DNA from 2 places in the Microbispora sp. H10670 genome. Region 2 is predicted to be linked to the other one. Evidence: riboswitches for the same ligand, from Rfam matches in the RefSeq annotation. Region 2 holds a riboswitch; the other holds the start of a gene.
What was found. A riboswitch is a leader RNA that binds a small molecule or an ion and turns the genes downstream of it on or off. The one in region 2 is predicted to bind thiamine pyrophosphate.
Positions count from the first base shown of each region.

Region 1 (6,321 bases), on a different contig from region 2:
AATCGGCGGGTGGCTCATGCCTCAGATGGCGGCCCCAAATCCGGGCTCTGCGATAAGGCCCACACCCATCGCTGTCTTTCTGAGCCTCATCGAACGTAACCCAGTACTCCAGTTCTTCGGGGTGTGCGTGCGGATGCTGAACCGGCTCGGGCGCGCCCATGTCGTCGATCGTTCCCAGGAACTCCTCCTGCCATGGCCGGCCCCTGGCGGGGTCGCCTAGGACCGTGACCCGGCTTCCAGGCGGCAACGCGCCGGCAGGCCATGTCTGACTCAGAGGGCGACCAGGGATACGCTCGACAGCTTCTCGGCCTCGCGCCTTTGCCGAAGCAGAACTGGAGTCGGAGGGCACAGGCTCATCCTCTCGCACACCACGGGATCACAAGTCGTAGATCTGATCCGTCCTGCCGACTGACCTGCGACGGCTGCTCCATCGTCGTCCGCTAGCGTCCGCTGGTGTCCGTGGGCGTTGTCACGCAGTTGGACACGCAGGGCGGATCCGCGGGGAGCTTACTGCGGGTCATCGGGTACGGGAGCGGTGATAACCCCGCCGAGCAGAGAGTCACTCTCGACCATGTCCCGGTGGAACAGGACCCCGGAGAGGCGGCTGGCCAGCGCGAGCGCGAGCGCCACGATCTCGTGCCGGTACCGGGACTTCTCCTGCGGTCCTGAAGGCGTGAGTCCGAGCTCGCGCATTTCTGCGTTCAGGGCGTCGGGCCGGGCTCCCCAGCGTTCCTGGGGCGACTCCAGCCGGAAGGCTGTGCGCAGTTCACCGTCGACCGCATGCGCGAAGTGGTGGGATGCGGCGTAGTCATGCCGCATGACAGAAACCGCCTCGCCTCCCCGGGACAGCTCACGCAACGTCTCCGGCCGGTTGCCTTCCCAACCGCAAGCCTCAAAGGCGATCGTCCACCCGTTCACGTGGGTCACGACGACCAGGTCGGATTCTCCGTCGGTCTCCTCGACACGCTCCCAGACGTCCTCCCAGTTGTACGGCCGCATGTCCGCCTGGGCGACCCCGAACCTGCGCAGCGTCTCCCGCTCATCGTGGCCGCAGACGAACGTGACCGTGTATATCTCCTCCCAATCGCTCTGCCAGGCGTAATCGTCAAAGGTGGCGGGTGGCATAAGCTTTATACCTTTGGCTCTTCCCTGACCTCTCGATCAGGCTTCCCGAGCAACGAGTGGTAGTCATATCCGAGCTCGTCAAGACGGGTGCGGACCCATTGAGTATGTGCGTCGTCTGCTCCCAGCAGAAGGAGTCTCAGGCTCTCACTAGCCCTTCGCTCCCGTTGCCGCTTGCTGCGCGAGCTAAGACTTCCGGGCAAGTTGTGGCATATGTCCGCGATTACTCGTATCTGCTCGTGGTAATCCTCCGGGCCGTCAATCCACCCCAGGAGCGTCAGATCGCGACGGTAACTAATGGTGCGGATCTCTATGAATGCCAAGCTCATCAGGCCTATGACGGCCTCCTGCGCGGAAATTCGCATTCGAACCACCGGGTTCTCCCACGTTCGTGCGGACCCGCACATTATCCGCTGGCCTGATCTCTCGTTTGCCGTCGACCCATCGCGAAGCGACAGCGGGCCGGGGACGGAGGGTCAAGCCCTGCCTCGCGTGTACCTGCTCCCAGTGAGCTTCCTCGCCCGCTGGTTGTCCTGGCCGCACGGCTGGGCTTGACCTGGAGGAGCCGGGTTGCTGGGCTCTACCTGGGTCGATGGCGGGCGAGCGATCAGGACTTCCACCCCAGCCAGCTACGGCGTGAGCTATGCGCGGCCCCCTCTCGGAGCCGGAGTGCCCCGGGGTTTGGGGCAGCGCCCCAAGGTCGTCCCTGCGTCTTTGGAGAGATCTTCATCAGTGCCAACGTTTGCCGCCGGTTCGCCGACGTTGCGCCGCTTGCCGGCAGGGGTGCGCGACCGCCGAGGCGGGACCGGCCGGAGAGCCGCAGCCCGCCGACGGCGGGGCGTGCGGCCCGCGGCCGGTTGATGCTCGTGCTCGCGTGGGCTCCGGTGCGGGCCGTCGTGATCCCGGCCTTTGGTTCGCCTTCTGCTCTCTCCCCTTGCCTGCTCTTTGGTCGGGCTCCTCCCTGCTCCCCGCGCCACTCCCCGCCGAAGGCGGCTTGAAGACGTACGGAAAGTGCGCCCAGCCTCGAGGTGAGTCATGGTTGTGTGCCTCGACTGCCGACGGGGCTGGCGCACGATTCCCTTGCACAAAGCAGTACGACGACGTTACGGTCTTGCTCGCCACCGTCTGGCATGGTGGGTCGCGCGTCGGCCCGACGTCGACGACAGCCCCCTCAATCAAACCCTGATCATGAAGTGCGGCTGGAGTATTAGATGCGGGGACCCATCGATACTGCCCAGGAGAGAGGCCAATAGAGAAAACGGTTACGCTTTGATGAGATTCAGCTGCTTGCAGGATTTAGAAGGGAAAACGGCAAAACGGGCAGAATTAATTCTACAGACATAGAGTGCTGGAACTTGGTGCAGGGCCTTTCCGTCGGCGGGGTAGTTCTGCGCAGCACCTTCCACAAGCCGACCCTGTTGGAATAGTGCGGCGCATGCGTCTTTTGCTCTCTCGGCACTGTGTCGCGGCGCCTTCATTTCAGCCGTCTTGGTCCTCTCGCTGCCGAACATGACTTCAGCGAAGTGCCCCTCGGGATCGGCCACGCTGTAACAGCGCACTTGGGAATACCGCTTTTCAAGCGGGGTTGGTGTCCCTTGAGAACTAGAAGAAGGGGCCGCATCGGTCGTCGCCGCTTGCGTTGCCAATCCTCCACAAGCGGCGATCGATGACGTGACGCAAGCAGTCAGGAGAGCTGCTCTGAACGTGGTGATGGCGCTAGCGGAGCGCTGTCTAGTCATACGCCTTGCCGTAGGGTTACGCTGGTCGTTCTGTTGTCGAAGCTACCGAGGTAAGGCGCGACCCACAAGTGGGGAAGTGAATAAGAAAGACCATAGAACTGGTACTGGTAAAGGGTCATCTCGCAGTCTTGCCATACCTGGGCGGATGAAGTGCGATTGTCCCACCAGGTGCCGGTGAAGTCGTAACTGTAACTAAATACGTCCCTACAAAGAGTTGGGCCGGTTAGGTATAGTACTTCTCCCTCATAATATTCGAGCTGCCATACGGCGCCGAGGAAATACTCGGAAGCAGTAGCGCCAGCGATGCGATTGCGTGTTACCGAATCGTTGTATGCTTGAATCTTGGCATGGAATTCTCAGGAGCCAAGTCCCTTGCCGTCGGCTGGGGCGTCGGCAATCGCGCCGCCGCTAGCGAATTTGATCGCTTCTGTTGCGGTTTGATAGCAGGTGGGCTGCAATTGCTGCTTGGTGGAACCTGAAGTATTAGCGTCTAGGCGTGCTACGCAGAACGCCCCCTTCGGGTTCTTGAACGGCGCCTGTTCCGCTCCGTCGGCACTGGGGTCAGCATGGGCAGGAACTCCGACTATGAGGCTAAGGGCCGCAGTGCTGGCCAGCACGCCTGCACCCTTGAGTGCCCGACGAATAGAATAGTTGAGCATATTACTCCCTTATCTTTCTCGGTATCTCTAAGGAGTAAAACACGATGATGATCACTGCGTCAAGCGGAACTTTCTGTGACACGGTGTGAACCTACGGCAGTCCGCCGTGGTCCGGTTTAGGTAGCTGGTCGGGCTGGGGGTTATGTGAGGCGCTGATTCCTTCCCCGAAGCGGCGGCCGCCTTGCTCGCCATCTCCGGCGGGCGATTGTGAACGCGATCGCTTATTTTCACGGTGGCCAATATTCTCACGGTGGCCGACCGCATCGCGCCGACCACTGCGGAACGTCAATGACCTCAACCTGACCGGTGATGATGTCCTGCCGCCGCAGTATCAGAGCGACCAGCGTTGAGACACTAAGGAGCTGGGCGGCCTGCGGCATAGCAGCACTCCTACGTCCATCCCGTCTGCCTGCCGTCGACCCCACCGCGGAGCGACAACGGGCCGGCGACGGAGGTGCAAGCCCGGCTTGACGTGTCCCTTCGCCTGGGCACTTTCCAGGGTCATCGGATGCCGACGGTCGCAGCCGGGCTTGCAGCGGCGGCGGTCTGCTCGGCTTGCCTGGGGTCGATGGCGGGCGGGATGGCTCCCACATCAGCCACCCACAACCCGCACTTGTTCGAGGCCATCCCGGAGCCGGAGCGCCCCCGCCGGAGGCGTCACCATGTGCGGCGCGGCACGTGGCGGCTGTTCCAGCTCAGCCCGCTGCCCCGTGAGCAGACCTGTACTGTCGCGCGGCGGCCCGCCTCGACTCGTCCGCGCCAGCCGTCCGGCGTGCTTTTAGCCGGCCGCCGGGAGCGCCAGCGGGAGGCGGCGGCGTTGCCGTGACGGGGGCGCGCGCGGCCCGGCTTCGGGCCGCCTTGAAAACGTACGGAAAGTACACCCAGCCCTGAGGATCCGCCGGCCCCTCCATACCAGGGTCTAGCAGCAGGTCGCGGGCGGTTTCGTACAGCTGCAAAGTACAGCTACCTCTATGCACTCAGCTGTACTCCGGCGGACGACGACGGACGGTAGTAGTGAGACGGACGTGATGTGTCTCACTGTGGTCAGAGTGCCTCTGATGAGGCAGGATGAGGGCGCCAACTGCATAGGAAGTCGCGGGAGCTCGGGGCACCGGGCTGAGAGGGCAGCTAAGCCGCTGCCGACCGCCTGAACCTGTCCGGATAATGCCGGCGTAGGGAGCGTGTGATGACCGCCGTCGTCGACGACGCGCATGCGGAGGTTCCGCTCACCCTGGACGAGGAGGTCCCGAAGACCCTCGGCCTGCTCGACCAGGGGGCGTTCTGGGCCAACCTGGGCGTCAGCCTCCTCGGCTTCTCGGGGGCGCTGTTCCTGCTCGATCCCCTGGGCGGCAGGCCCCTGACGTTCACCGCCGCGGTGCTGGCCGCCGTGGTCGGCAGCCTCGTGGGCACGGCGATGGTCGGCCTCGCGGCGATCCCCGGCGCCCGGACCGGCCGGCCCGCCATGGTGCTGCTGCGCGGCCTGTTCGGGGCCCGCCTGTCGTACGTCCCGACCGTGCTGAACATCGTGCAGATGCTCGGCTGGGGCGCGTTCGAGCTGTGGGTCATCGCGCAGGGCGCGCAGGCGCTGTCGGGGACGGCGGTGCCGTACGCGGTGTGGGCGGTCGCGGCGGGCGCGCTGACGATCGCACTGACGATCCGGCCGCTCGGCGCGCTGCGCCTGCTGCGCCGCTACGTCACCGCTGGCGTCGTGGTCGCGATGATCTGGCTGTCGGTCGCCCTCTTCACCCGGGGACCCTCCGTGGGCGGCGGCTCCTGGGACGCCTTCGCCCCGGCCGTCGACTACGTGATCGCGCTGTCGGTGTCGTGGGTGCCGATGGCCGCCGACTACGCGCGGCACTCGCGGTCGAGCGGCGCGGCGTTCACCGGGGTGGTGGCCGGGTACACGATCGCCCAGGTCGCCTGCCTGGCCCTCGGCATCGCCGCGCTGGCGCTGGTGGGCAACGACCCCGACAAGGTGTGGGACCCGTTCGTGGCCGCCCCGCTCGGGCTCCTGTTCTTCGGCGTCCTGGTGCTGCGCGAGGCCGACCAGTCGTTCGCGAACGTCTACTCGACGACCGTGTCGATCCAGAACCTCGCGCCGCGCTGGGACCGCCGGGTGATCTCGGTCGTGATCGGCGTGCTCACCACGCTGATCGCGCTGCTCGCCGACGTGAACTCCTACGGCGCGTTCCTCACCGTGATCGGGGCGGTCTTCGTGCCGATGTTCGCGGTCCTCGTGGTCGACTACTTCCTGCTCGGCGGGGCCGCCCGGTGGAACACGGCCGAGGACGCCCCTTCGCGCTGGCCGATGGTCGTGCCGTGGGTCCTCGGGTTCGCGGCGTACTGGATCGTGACGGTCACCCCGACCGTGGCCTGGTGGGACGGCCTCTGGGCCGACGTCCGCGACGCGGTGGGGTTCGTCCACCAGCCGTGGATGAACGCCGCGCTCGCCGCGTTCCTGGTCGCCGCGCTGGCGACGGCGGCGCTGTCCGTGCCCGGCCGGCTCGCCCGGCGCCGGGCCTGATCGCACAGGGTCTGATCGCACGGGCGCCTGAGCCCGTACGGCTGATCAGGGCAGCGCGCCCTCCAGGCGGAGCAGGTGCTCCTTGGCCGCCTTGCCGCCCGCGTACCCGCCGAGCGAACCCGGGCCCTCCACGGCGCGATGGCAGGGCATGAGCAGGCAGAGCGGGTTGCCGGACAGGGCGCCGGCCACCGCGCGCGGCGCCTGGGGCCGCCCGATCCGCTCGGCCATCTCCTGGTAGGTGGTCACGCTCCCGTACGGCACGCCCTGCATCAGCTGG
Region 1 is NZ_JABBWW010000001.1:504,486-510,806, reverse strand. It holds gene HHX33_RS02445 (DUF6461 domain-containing protein) at 508-1,125, opposite strand; gene HHX33_RS02440 (hypothetical protein) at 3,218-3,520, opposite strand; gene HHX33_RS02435 (hypothetical protein) at 4,101-4,346, shown strand; TPP riboswitch at 4,606-4,716, shown strand; gene HHX33_RS02430 (purine-cytosine permease family protein) at 4,707-6,044, shown strand; gene HHX33_RS02425 (methylated-DNA--[protein]-cysteine S-methyltransferase) at 6,090-6,321, opposite strand, start outside.
Region 1: another riboswitch for thiamine pyrophosphate. It lies ahead of HHX33_RS02430 (purine-cytosine permease family protein); the one in region 2 lies ahead of thiO (glycine oxidase ThiO).

Region 2 (6,321 bases):
GGTGACGGAGACGAACGTCGGCCGCAGCGCCTCCAGTTCGCGGATCGCGCGCCACAGCTGGCGCTCCCCCTCGTCGGTCTTCGGCGGGAAGAACTCGAACGAGAACGAGCGCTCGCCCGCGGCCAGCAGTTCGCGGACCGTCGGGACGCGATCGGGAAGCCGCGAGGGCAGACCGAGAGCCATACGGGAAAGATTACAGCGCGGGACGGTCCCCGGCCTCGCGGTCTTGCCATGTGGACTCGCAGCATGTACTGGCCACCCAGACGTTTTGCCCTAACAGCGCGAGCTGACCAATTTAGAGGGGATCTGCGCTGTGATGTCGGGATCTGGCCCGGTTACTCTCTGAGCATGACCACTTCCGCCGCCTCGCTCGACCACATCCGTACGGAGGTGGACCGCGTTCTCCGGGAGTTCCTCGACCGGCAGCGCCCACACTTCGAGGACCCGCAACTCGCCGTCCTGCTGTCCGCCGCGGAGGACTTCCTCGCCGGTGGCAAGCGGCTGCGTCCCGCCTTCTGCCACTGGGGGTGGCGCGCCGCCGGGGGCGGCGACGAGCCGGGACTGCACTTCGCCGCCGCGTCACTGGAGCTGCTCCAGGCCAGCGCGCTGATCCACGACGACGTCATGGACGCGAGCGACGTACGCCGCGGCATGCCCTCGGCGCACCGGCGCTTCGAACGCCTGCACGCGGACGCGGGCTGGCACGGGTCGGCGCGGCAGTTCGGCGAGGGCTCGGCCGTGCTGCTGGGCAACCTGCTGCTGGTGTGGTCCGGCGAGATGTGGCGCGGCAGCGGCCTGGACCCCCGGGCGATCGCCGCCGCCCAGCCCCTGCACGACTACATGCTCACCGAGCTGATGTGCGGGCAGTACCTCGACCTGCTGGAGCAGGCGCAGGGCGAGAGCACCTTCGACAGCGCCCTGCGGGTTGCCCTTTACAAGAGCGGTAAATATTCCGTCGAGCAGCCGCTGCGGCTCGGGCTGGTCCTCGCCGCCCAGGCCCGGCACTCCTGGATCGACCGCCTGTGCGTGCAGTACGGCCAGCGGGTGGGCATCGCCTTCCAGCTCCGCGACGACATCCTCGGCGTGTTCGGCGACCCGGCCGAGACCGGCAAGCCCGCCGGGGACGACCTGCGCGAGGGCAAGCGGACCGTGCTCATCGCGCGCGCGCTCGCCGGGGCCACCCCCGCCCAGCAGGACGTCGTACGGACCCTGCTGGGCGACCCCGGGCTCGACGCCGACGGGGTCGCGCGGCTGCGCACGGTGATCGAGGAGACCGGCGCGCTGACGGACTGCGAAGACATGATCAAGCGTTATCTCGACGAGGCGCTGCACGCCCTCGACCAGGCGCCGATCGAGGAGGACGCCCGCGCCGCGCTGGCCGCCCTGGCCGTCGCCGCCACCTCCCGCCGCACCTGACGACGCCCCTGCCCGGGATCGCCGGCACCCGAGTCGCCGTGCCGGGCGATTCCGCGTGCCCGGGCCCGGCGACCTCCGGGCCCGGCCCGCCGTCGCCGTTCAGGCGGCGGGCCGGCTCACAGCGGGACGGCCGACAGGCGCGCCTTGAGAGCCGAGGCGGCGGCGGCGGGGTCCTCTGCCTCGGTGACGGCCCTGACGACCACCGCACGGCGCACGCCGTGCGCCATCACCTCGTCGAGGTTCTCCAGGCCGATGCCACCGATGCCGAACCACGGCCGGTCGGAGCCCAGGCCCGCCGCGTGCTCCAGCAACGCGGGGCCGGGCGCCGGGCGGCCCGGCTTGGTCGGCGTGGGCCACACCGGCCCGCAGCAGAAGTAGTCCACGCCCGGTTCCGTCGCGGCGGCCGACGCCTCGGCCGCCGAGTGGGTCGACCTGCCGACGAGCACGCCGGGACCCAGGATCTCCCGGGCCACGGAGACCGGGAGGTCGTCCTGGCCGAGGTGCAGGATGTCCGGCCGGGCGGCGTACGCGACGTCCGCCCGGTCGTTCACCGCCAGCAGCGCGCCGTGCCGGTCGCAGGCCGCGCGGAACACCTCCAGCAGGTCCAGCTCCTCGCGGGCCTCCAGGCCCTTCTCCCGCAACTGGACGATGTCCACGCCGCCGGCCAGGACCGCGTCGAGGAAGTCCTCCAGGTCGCCGCGGTCCCTCCTGCCGTCGGTGCAGAGGTAGAGCCTGGCCTGCGCGAGCCGTCGCCGGGTGTCGTTCACCCGACCAACAATGCCATGCGGCGGACGGTCAGAAGCCCAGCGCCTGGGCCCTGCGCTTGACCTCGGTGTGCCGGCCCTTGACGATCGCGTCGATCGGCGCACCCGGTAGCGAGTCGTCCGGGGTGAACAGCCAGCGGATCGACTCCACCTCGTCGTACCCGGCGTCGGCCAGGACGGTCAGCGTGCCGGGCAGGCCCTTGAGCACCTCGCCGTGGGCGACGAACACCGACGGGATCTGCGGCTGGCCGCCTCCGCTCCGCCGGGCGCCGACGAGCTTCTTGTCCTTCAGGAGTTGCTTGGTGCGGCCGATGCTGAGCCCCAGCTTCTCGGCCGCCTGCGAGAGGGGGAGCCACTCCCCTACGAGCTGGTCGGTCTCCCGGTCGATCTGCGCAACAGTAAGCGTCACGGAACCACCATTACCACATGCGAGCCGTCGGGAAACACCTCGATTACGTCATAATGCAGTCGCGGAGCGGCACGGCCGGATCGGCCACCCGCCGGGGGTCGAGCCTCCGGCCGCCCTCCACCAGGCGGCGGCCCTGCACCACGTCGCGCGGCAGGTCCACGGTGAACACCGCGGCGAGCCGGTCCTCGGGGGTCAGCCAGCACACCGCCCATTTCCCGTCCGCGCGCGGGTCGCCGCGCAGCAGCATCCGGTCGTCCGCGGTCGGGTGGCCGGCGAACTGCAGCATGTGGTCGAACTGCTCCGACCAGAAGTACGGCACGGGGTCGTAGACCGCCTCCTCGCCCAGCAGCGTGGCGGCGGCCGTGTCGGGGGCCTGGAGCGCGGTGTCCCAGTGCTCGACCCGCAGCCGGGTGCCGAACCTGCGCGACCACCAGTTGGCGCAGTCGCCCACCGCGACCACGTTCGGCAGCGACGTGCGCAGGTGCTCGTCGACGACCACGCCGTCGTCGAGCCGTACGGCCGAGCCCTTGAGCCATTCGACGGAGGGGCGCACCCCGACGCCGGTGACCACCACGTCGGCGGGCACCCGCGCGCCGGACATGAGCGTGAGCCCGTCGGCGTCCACCGTGCCGACCATCGCGCCGAGGCGCAGCTCGACGCCTGCCCGGGCGTACCAGCCGATCGTGTGGCAGCCGACCGCGGAGCCGACCGCGGCGGCGAGCGGGCTCTCCCCCGCCTCCACCACCGTCACCGCGCACCCCGCCCGGGCCGCCGCGGTCGCGACCTCGGCGCCGATCCAGCCGGCGCCGATGACGGCCACGCGGGCGCCGGGCACCAGCAGCTCGCGCAGCGCGAGCGCGTCGTCGATCGTGCGCAGCACGTGCTGGTGGCCCTCTCCCCGCAGCCGGATCGGGGCCGCGCCGGTGGCGATGACCAGGCCGTCGTACTCCAGCTCGCCCTCGGTCGTCTCCAGCACGCCGTTCCGCAGGCCCTTGGCGGCCGTGCCGAGGCACAGCCGCACGTCCATGGCGTCGAGGTCGGAGTCGACCACGGTGGAGTCGGCGTCGCCGAGCAGCACCGCCTTCGACAGCGGCGGGCGGTCATAGGGGCGATGGTGTTCCTCGCCGATGAGCGTGATGCGCCCGGTGAACCCCCGGGACCTCAGCGCCTCGATGCTTCGCACGCCGGCCAGGCCGGCACCCACCACCACGACGTGATCCACGCCTTGACCATAGATTGTCAACGGGGGGACTGGCCAACCGGCTCCCCATAACGAGTTGGGCAAGGAGCGCGCACATCTCCGGCAGCCCCGGTTGTGAGCCACGTCACGCTCGCCCGGGCGAGCGCCGAACCGGGCGATCCGCCGGTATCGGCCACGTACTACGCTGTTGGGCGTAAGACGCGCGGGAGCCCGGCGGACCGGGCTGAGAGGAGAGCGTACGGCTCTCGACCGCCCACCACCTGATCCGGGTAATGCCGGCGAAGGGAGCGCGGTGTCCTCCACACGGCCCTCCGGAATCGAGCCCGGCCACGACGTCGTGATCGTGGGAGGCGGCGTGGCGGGCCTCGCCGTCGCGTGGCGCACGGCGCGGCGCGGACTGTCGGTGGCCGTGGTGGACCCCGCGCCGGGAGGCGGCGCCACCCACGCCGCCGCCGGGATGCTCGCGCCGGTCAGCGAGGTGACCTACACGGAGGAGCCGCTGCTGCGGCTCGGGCTGGCGTCGCTGGCCGCCTGGCCGGCGTTCCGGGCGGAGCTGGAGGACGAGTCCGGCGCCGAGCTCGACTACCGCACCGAGGGCACGCTGGAGGTCGCCCGCGGCGCGGACGACATGGCCTTCCTCGACGACCTCGCGGCCTTCGAGCGCACGCTCGGCCTGCGGGTGGAACGCCTGACCGGGCGCGAGTGCCGTTCCTTCGAGCCGATGCTGTCCCCCTCGGTGCGCGGCGGGCTGCTGGCCCGCGACGACGCCTGGGTCAACCCCCGCAGGGTCGTGCGCGCGCTGCTGACCGCGTTCGAGAAGGCGGGCGGCACGCTGGTGGCCGAGCGCGCCGCCGGGATCGTCCTTCCCGGCCGGGGCTTCCCGTCGGTGCGGCTGGCGTCCGGCGGGACCGTCCCGGCCGGCCGGGTCGTGGTGGCCGCCGGCTCTTGGTCGGCCTCCCTGCTCCCCGGCCTGCCCGTGCGGCCGGTCAAGGGGCAGATCCTCCGGCTCCGGGGTCCCAAGGGGTTCCTCACCCGGTGCGTACGGGGGCTGGTGCACGGTTCTCCCGCCTACCTCGTCCCCCGGGGCGACGGGGAGATCACTCTGGGCGCCACCTCCGAGGAGCTGGGATACGACGCGCGGGTCACCGCCGGCGGGGTGTACGAGCTGCTGCGCGACGCCCGCGAACTGGTGCCCGGCCTCACCGAGCTCGAACTGGCCGAGACGGCCGTCGGGTTCCGCCCGGGGACCCCGGACAACCTTCCGCTCATCGGCCCCGCCGGCCACCCCGGCGTCCTCGCGGCGACCGGGCACGGCCGGAACGGCGTGCTGCTGGCCCCGATCACCGCCGAGGCCGTCGCCGCCCTCCTCACCGGCGGCGCGGTGCCGGAGGCCGCCCTTTCCTGCGACCCAGGGAGATTCCGCGAATGAAGGTCACGATCAACGGAGACCCGGCCGAGCTGCCGGAGGGGGCGACGGTGGGCGACGCCGTACGGATCCTCACGGCGCTCACGTCCGGCGTCGCGGTGGCGGTCAACGGCGAGGTGGTGAGCCGCAGTGCCTGGGACTCCACCCAGGTGGAGGACGGCGACGGCGTCGAGGTGCTCACCGCGGTGCAGGGAGGATGACAGGAATGACGGAACAGGACGCGTCCGGCGACGTCTTCGTGCTCGGCGGGGAGAAGTTCGCCTCGCGCCTGATCATGGGGACCGGCGGCGCGCCGTCGCTGGAGGTGCTCGACCAGGCGCTGGAGGCGTCCGGCACCGAGCTGACGACCGTCGCGATGCGCAGGCTGGACCCGGCCGCCCGCGGCTCGGTGCTCGACCTGCTGCGGGCGAGGAACATCAAGGTGCTGCCGAACACGGCCGGCTGCTTCACGGCCGGCGAGGCCGTACTGACCGCCCGGCTGGCCCGCGAGGCGCTGGAGACGAACTGGGTCAAGCTGGAGGTCATCGCCGACGAGCGGACCCTGCTGCCCGATCCGATCGAGACCTTCGACGCGGCGGAACGGCTGGTCGCCGACGGCTTCGTCGTGCTGCCGTACATCGGCGACGACCCCGCGCTGGCACGGCGGCTGGAGGACGCCGGGTGCGCGGCGGTGATGCCGCTCGGCGCCCCGATCGGCTCGGGCCTCGGCATCCGCAACCCGCACAGCATCGAGCTGATCGCCGAGGCCGCCACGGTGCCGGTGATCCTCGACGCGGGGATCGGCACGGCCAGCGACGCGGCGCTCGCGATGGAGCTGGGCTGCGACGCCGTGCTGCTCGCCAGCGCCGTGACGCGGGCGCACCGGCCCGGCCTCATGGCCGCCGCCATGCGGCAGGCGGTCACGGCCGGACGGCTCGCCCGCCTGGCCGGGCGCATCCCCCGCCGCCGCTACGCCGAGGCGTCCTCCCCCTCTCGCCCCGCCTGACCGCACCGGCCCGGCGTCCTTCCGGTTCGGACGCCGGGTAAGGCGGGTTTTAAGATGGAGAACGGCTTTCCGGGTGGCGCGGAAAGGGCCGCGTCAGGTCTCGGTTTGGGATTCGGGAAC
Region 2 is NZ_JABBWW010000012.1:127,381-133,701, forward strand. It holds gene metF (methylenetetrahydrofolate reductase [NAD(P)H]) at 1-183, opposite strand, end outside; gene HHX33_RS18835 (polyprenyl synthetase family protein) at 349-1,416, shown strand; gene thiE (thiamine phosphate synthase) at 1,533-2,183, opposite strand; gene HHX33_RS18845 (Rv2175c family DNA-binding protein) at 2,212-2,589, opposite strand; gene HHX33_RS18850 (NAD(P)/FAD-dependent oxidoreductase) at 2,633-3,811, opposite strand; TPP riboswitch at 3,983-4,094, shown strand; gene thiO (glycine oxidase ThiO) at 4,083-5,219, shown strand; gene thiS (sulfur carrier protein ThiS) at 5,216-5,416, shown strand; gene HHX33_RS18865 (thiazole synthase) at 5,413-6,201, shown strand.